DNA from 2 places in the Paeniglutamicibacter sp. GQ140 genome. Region 1 is predicted to be linked to the other one. Evidence: predicted binding sites of a transcription regulator. Region 1 holds the regulator's gene; the other holds the start of a gene.
What was found. Region 1 encodes LexA, which represses DNA repair genes until DNA is damaged. Its sites were predicted from a motif close to TCGAACANNTGTTCGA; they were not measured.

Region 1 (3,366 bases):
GGTTCGCAATGAGCCGATGCGGCGCCCGAGGACACGGCCGGGGCAGGGCCCTAGCTTCCGGTGGGAACGAAGAGTTCGGCGCCCGGGAGCAGCACGGAGCTGTTGAGGTTGTTGAGGTCGCCGATCTGGCGGACCGCTTCGCGGGGTTCGAGTTGCGGTGCGAATTCGCGGGCAATGCCCCAAAGGGTGTCTCCCTCGATGACGGTTACGCTCACTGCGTTGACGCCCAGCGGGATGTCCGCGGAAGCATTTGCCGGGGAGAGGAACAGCCCCAGGAGCATGAGCACTGCGGCGCTCACCACGAAGATGGGAAGCCCGATCAGCACGAATTTCCCGCGGCGGGTCAGTCGTAGCGGAGCCAGCGACGGCTGCGGTTCGGGCAGGTAGTCGTTGGATGTAACAAGGTGGAGCGGGGCCGAGAAAGCAGTGTTTGCCACGTCTTTGCCTTTCCTCTGAATTCGCTGGTCCGACCGGGTCCAGTTGGCCCGCAATCGAACATGCGACGGTTATTCGAACGCACCTTTCGAACATGTGTTCGTAGTGCGTATCTTATTTCTAGCACTTTTCGACGACACGTGTCCAGATCTGTTCGAACAAATCTTTGAAAGCAGTGACTTTGTCTACTAGGATGGTGGTTGTGGGGCGATGTATTTACTACACCAGCCCACACCGACAATTTGCGGCACGCGCGGGCAACCGGCGACGATCGGGATGAGGCATTGACAATGACGACCGAACAACGAACCCCTCGACGCGACGCGAAGAGCCTGACAATCCGCCAGAAGAAGGTTCTGGAAACCATCCAACGCTCCGTGAGCAGCAACGGGTACCCGCCGTCGATGCGGGAAATCGGGGACGCTGTGGGACTTGCCAGCCTCTCCAGCGTGACCCATCAGCTCAGCCAGCTCGAGAAGCTTGGCTACATCAGGCGCGATCCGCGCCGCCCGAGGGCAATGGAGATCCTGCTGCCGCTGCAGCTCAAGAGCGAGGCAAAGCTGGAGGTCGTGGAGGGCCAGTCGGAGCTCAAGGCAGCCAACGGCATGAACGTCTCGGAGCTGACGACCTCCGCCGACACCGCCATGGTCCCCCTGGTCGGGCGCATTGCCGCCGGCGGGCCGATCCTGGCCGACCAGGCGATCGAGGACGTTTTCGCACTGCCGCGCCAGCTGGTGGGGCACGGTGAGCTCTTCATGCTCAAGGTCAGCGGCGACTCGATGATCGATGCGGCCATTTGCGACGGCGACTGGGTTGTCGTGAGGCGCCAGCCCACGGCCAACAACGGCGACATCGTCGCGGCGCTGCTCGAGGACGAGGCCACCGTGAAGACCTTCCGCCAGCGTGACGGGCACACCTGGCTGCTGCCGCAGAACTCCCGATACGAACCGATCCTTGGTGACGCCGCAACCGTCATGGGCAAGGTCGTATCGGTCATGCGTTCCGTCTAGGGCCGCAGCAACAACTCATCCCCAAAACACCCGTGGGGGCCGATCACCGGATCGGCCCCCACGGGTGTTTTGCTTCCCCTGCCCATCAACCGCAAACGGGACGGGCAGCGCCAGGGGCTCAGCCTTCGCTGAGCCGTTCGAGCGCGGAGATGACGGTGGCCTTGTTCGGCGTCGCCCACAGCGGCGGCAGCGAGGCGCGCAGGAAGGTCCCGTAGCGTTCGGTGGCCAGTCGCGAGTCCAGCACCGCAACCACGCCCTTGTCATTGACCGAACGGATCAGGCGGCCCGCGCCCTGGGCCAGCCGCACCGCGGCATGGCTCGCGGCCACGGCCATGAAACCGTTTCCGCCGTGCTTGGCGATATCGCGGCTGCGCGCCGAGGAAAGCGGATCATCGGGGCGCGGGAACGGGATCTTGTCAATGATGACCAGACGGCAGGCGTTGCCCGGGACGTCCACGCCCTGCCACAGCGTCATCGTGCCAAACAGGCAGGTGTCCGGTTCGGCCGAGAACTGGTCGACCAGCGCCTTCATGCTTGATTCGCCCTGGCACAGGATGGGGATGTCCAGGCGCGCACGCAGGATTTCCGCGGCTTCCTCGGCCGCCCGGCGCGAGGTGAACAGCGCCAGGGCACCGCCGCCGGAGGCCTTGATCAGGTCCTCGATTTCGGACAGGGTCTCCTGGGACATTTGGCGCCCGGGCTTGGGCAGGTGCTTGGCAACATACAGGATGCCCTGCTTGGGGTAGTCAAAGGGGCTGCCCACGTCGACGCCGTTCCAGGTCGGTGCTCCGTCGCCCACCAGGCCCAGGGAACCGGCAACCGGCTCAAAGGCGGCGCCGATGGCCAGGGTCGCGCTGGTGAGGATGACGGTGCGGCCGTCGAACAGGCCCTCGCGCAGCTTTCCCGCGACGGACAGGGGGGCAACCATCAAGGTCGGCTGGCTGGATTCGTCGGGCTGGACATAGCCCTCCCCCGGGCTGAAGTGGCCGGGCCGCGACGCCCAGATCACCTCGCGTTCCTCGGTCATTTCAAGCATCTTGGTGCATTGATCCACCAGGTACGTGACCTGGGAGCGGGCCATCTGGCGTCCGCCGTCGGCGGGCGCGTTGGCCTCGGGCTTCGAGTCGGAGAGGACCACGCGTGCGGCCTCGGCGATCTGGTTGATGGCAGCTTCCTGGTCCTCGTTCAGCCCGCGGGCCATGAGCCCGGTGGGGACGCCCTCCAGGGCACGCTGCAGGGCCTTGGCGCCCTGGTTCAGCGCGTCCACGCTCACCGAGCAGTGCTTGCGGGCGGCCGAGGCCGCGGTCTGGACCATGTTCACCGACAGGGGCCGCGTCACCGAACTGGTCACGCGGTCCTGCAGTTCGTGGGCCTCGTCAATGATGACGGTGTCGAAGTCCGGCAGCACGGCCAGGCCCTCGAAGGCAGAGACAGCCAGCATGGCATGGTTGGTGATCACGACGTCGGCGCTGGCCGCGCGGGCACGGGCCAGTTCGCTGAAGCACTCCGAGGCCATGGGGCACTTTTGGGACCCCAGGCAGTCCATGGCGCTGACCGATACCTGGCGCCATGCCTTGTCGCTGACCCCGGGCGTGATGTCGTCTCGGTCTCCGGTGTCGGTTCGTTCGGCCCACTGGCGCAGGCGCACCACTTCCTGGCCCAGCGCCGAGCCGGGGCCATCGGAGGACCCGCCGAGGACGGGGGTGCCGGATTCCATCGAAAACAATGCGCCTTCGTCGTCGTCCGGGTAGCCGCCGCCGAGCTTGTATTGGCACACGTAGTTGGAGCGTCCCTTGACCAGGGCCACGTCCATTTCGCGCGGCAGCTTGTCCTTCAGCGAGCTCAGCAGGCGGGGCACGTCGCGGCCGACGATCTGCGCCTGCAGCGCCAGCGTTGCGGTGGAAATCACCACGGGCTTTTC
Region 2 (3,366 bases), on a different contig from region 1:
AGAGGAGACGCGTAAGCATGTCCGGCCACTCCAAATGGGCTACCACGAAACACAAGAAGGCTATCCTCGACAGCAGGCGTGCCAAGTCCTTCGCCAAGCTGATCAAGAACATCGAGGTCGCCGCCCGCGCGGGCGGCGCCGACCTGGCCGGAAACCCGGGCCTTGAGCTTGCGGTATCCAAGGCCAAGAAGACCTCGGTGCCCAGCGACAACATCGATCGCGCCATCAAGCGCGGCGCCGGCCTGACCGGCGAGGTCATCGACTACACCGAGATCCTCTATGAGGCACGCGGCCCGCAGGGTTCGGCGTTGCTCATCGAGTGCCTGACCGACAACAAGAACCGTGCGGCCTCCGAGGTCCGTCTGGGCATCACCCGCAACGGCGGATCGATCGCCGATCCGGGTTCCGTTGCCTACATGTTCACCCGCAAGGGCGTCGTGGGCCTGCCGAAGAACGGCCTGACCGAGGACGACGTGCTGATGGCCGTGCTCGACGCGGGCGCCGACGAGGTCAAGGAAGCCGGGGAATCCTTCGAGATCCACTCCGAGCCCACCGACCTGAGGGCCATCGTAGCGGCGCTCGAGGAAGCCGGCATCGCCTACGAGAGCGATGAGATCGAATTCGTTCCCTCGATGCAGGTGCAGCTGGATGCCGACTCGGCGCGCAAGTTCCTGAAGCTGGCCGACGCACTCGAGGAGCTGGACGACGTCCAGAACGTCTACTCGAATGCCGACATCAGCCCCGAGGTCATGGCGGAACTGGAACAGGACTAGTCCTCTTTCATGGCCTTGAGAGTGGTTGGCGTCGACCCCGGACTGACCCGTTGCGGGCTGGCCGTGGTCGACGTCGAACCCAACCGCCGCGCAACGCTCATCGACGTGCGCGTTGTGGGTACCCCGCCGGGCACGCCGCTGGACCAACGACTGTTGGCCATCGCCGACGGCATCGACGCGTGGCTCGACGAGCACAAACCCGACGTGGTGGCCCTGGAGCGTGTCTTCAGCCAGTTGAACGTCAGCACCGTGATGGGCACCGCCCAGGCCTCGGGCGTTGTCATCGTTGCCGCGGCCCGCCGCAACATCCCGGTGGCGCTGCACACCCCCACCGAGGTCAAGGCTGCCGTGACCGGCTCGGGCGCCGCCAACAAGAACGCCGTGGGCAAGATGGTGGCCAAGATCCTGCGCCTGGACGAGCCGCCCTCTCCCGCCGACGCGGCCGACGCCGCGGCCCTGGCCATCACGCACGGCTGGCGCGGGGCGGCATTCGGCTCCGCCGGTGCCGCCGCCTCCGCCTCGGGATCACGTCCCGCGGGCGGATCCTCGGGCCTGACCCCGGCCCAGCGCGCATGGATCGCCGCCGAGGCGAAGGCCCGTTCCGTCAAGTCCCGATAGCCCGGAAGGCGGAGCCTCCGCGGGAGGTGCCCGCCGAACCTGTAAGCTGTTCGTAGATATATTCGCATGGCTGGCGTGTTCGACGAACTTCCGCGCGGCCCGGTACCACGGAGGAACGCCCACATGATCAGTACGCTGCGAGGAGTGCCGCAACAGGTTAACCTGAACAACGCGGTCATCGAGGTCGGCGGCTTCGGCATGCTGATCCAGGCCACCCCGCAGACCCTGGCCACCTTGCAGGTGGGCCGCGAAGCGCTGGTGCACACCTCCATGGTGGTGCGCGAGGACTCGATGACGCTCTTCGGCTTTGCCAGCGGGGACGAACGCGAGGTCTTCGAGGTTCTCACCGGGGTCTCGGGCATCGGCCCGCGCACCGGGCTGGCGATCCTCTCGGTGCACACCCCGGAGGAGGTCCGCATCGCCGCGAGCACCAAGGACACCAAGGCCTTCACCAAGGTCTCGGGCATCGGGCCCAAGGGCGCCGAGCGCATCGTGCTGGAACTCAACGGCAAGCTCGTCCCCACCGGGGCCCCGGTGCCGGCAGGCAGCCCCCTTGCCGCCAGGTCCTGGGAGCCGCAGGTCCTCGAGGCCCTGACGGGGCTGGGCTGGACGGAAAAGGACGCGGTCAAGGCCCTGGACGCACTGGCCAAGAACGACCCGCAAATTGTTGCAAGCGGCAGCGTGCCGGAAATCCTGCGGGCGGTGCTGCGTTCCCTGGGGCGCGGGAACCGGCCCGGAAACTAGGAGTAGGACATGACCGAAACCGGCGCCCTGACCAATGCCGGCCCCGAGCCCGAGGAACGGGTGCTCGAGGCCGCGCTGCGCCCGAAGAACCTGGACGACTTCGTCGGCCAGGCACGGGTGCGCCAGCAGCTCTCGCTGGTGCTCGAAGCGTCCAAGATCCGGGAACGCACCGCCGACCACGTCCTGCTCTCGGGCCCCCCGGGTCTGGGCAAGACCACGCTGTCGATGATCATTGCCGCCGAGATGAACGCGCCGCTGCGCATCAGCTCCGGCCCGGCCATCCAGCACGCCGGCGACCTGGCCGCCATCCTCTCCTCGCTCACCGAGGGGGAGGTGCTGTTCCTGGACGAAATCCACCGGATGAGCCGCCCGGCCGAGGAAATGCTCTACATGGCCATGGAGGACTTTCGGGTCGACATCATCGTGGGCAAGGGGGCCGGCGCGACGGCGATCCCGCTGGAGCTTCCGCCCTTCACCCTCGTCGGCGCCACCACCCGCGCCGGGCTGCTGCCCGGGCCGCTGCGCGACAGGTTCGGCTTCACCGGCCACCTGGAGTTCTACAGCGTCGAGGAGCTCGAGCTCGTGTTGCGCCGCTCGGCGATGATGCTCTCGCTGAAGGTCAATTCCGCCGCGTTCTATGAAATCGCCTCCCGCTCGCGTGGCACCCCCCGCATCGCCAACCGGCTGCTTCGCCGTGTGCGCGACTGGGCGCTGGTCAACCGGCTCGAAAGCATCGACGCCCGCGCAGCGTCCGCCGCCCTGGACATGTACGAGGTCGATGCCCGCGGACTGGACCGCCTGGACCGCGCGGTGCTCCACGCGCTGTGCACCAAGTTCGGCGGGGGACCGGTGGGCCTGTCCACCCTGGCTATCGCCGTGGGCGAGGAGACCGAGACGGTGGAGACCGTCGCGGAGCCGTTCCTGGTCCGCGAGGGCCTGCTCGGGCGCACCCCGCGCGGCCGCATCGCCACCGCCGAGGCCTGGAACCACCTGGGCCTGCGCATGCCCGCCGATGCCATGTTCGCCGGCCAGGCCAGTCTTGAGCTCGAACCCGACGACGGGGAATAGCCGCCGGTTCACATCCGGCGGCGCCACCGGCCCGGATTCAAAGGACATTCGCAGGCCAAAACGCCTGCGTGGTCGGGGTTTGGCCAGAAACTCCCTATAGTATGGATGAGCCCACCGGCTGCGCAATTGCGATTGCGCGCGCCGTTGACCATGACTTAGAAAC

Region 2: the regulator LexA is predicted to act here: its motif matches at 1,442-1,457, upstream of ruvA (Holliday junction branch migration protein RuvA).

The regions. Positions count from the first base shown of each region.
Region 1 is NZ_JCAXDW010000003.1:335,718-339,083, reverse strand. It holds gene AC6CHY_RS06345 (LysM peptidoglycan-binding domain-containing protein) at 51-437, opposite strand; gene lexA (transcriptional repressor LexA) at 726-1,445, shown strand; gene AC6CHY_RS06335 (ATP-dependent DNA helicase) at 1,564-3,366, opposite strand, start outside.
Region 2 is NZ_JCAXDW010000008.1:67,244-70,609, forward strand. It holds gene pdxT (pyridoxal 5'-phosphate synthase glutaminase subunit PdxT) at 1-15, shown strand, start outside; gene AC6CHY_RS12650 (YebC/PmpR family DNA-binding transcriptional regulator) at 18-773, shown strand; gene ruvC (crossover junction endodeoxyribonuclease RuvC) at 783-1,391, shown strand; gene ruvA (Holliday junction branch migration protein RuvA) at 1,515-2,135, shown strand; gene ruvB (Holliday junction branch migration DNA helicase RuvB) at 2,145-3,203, shown strand.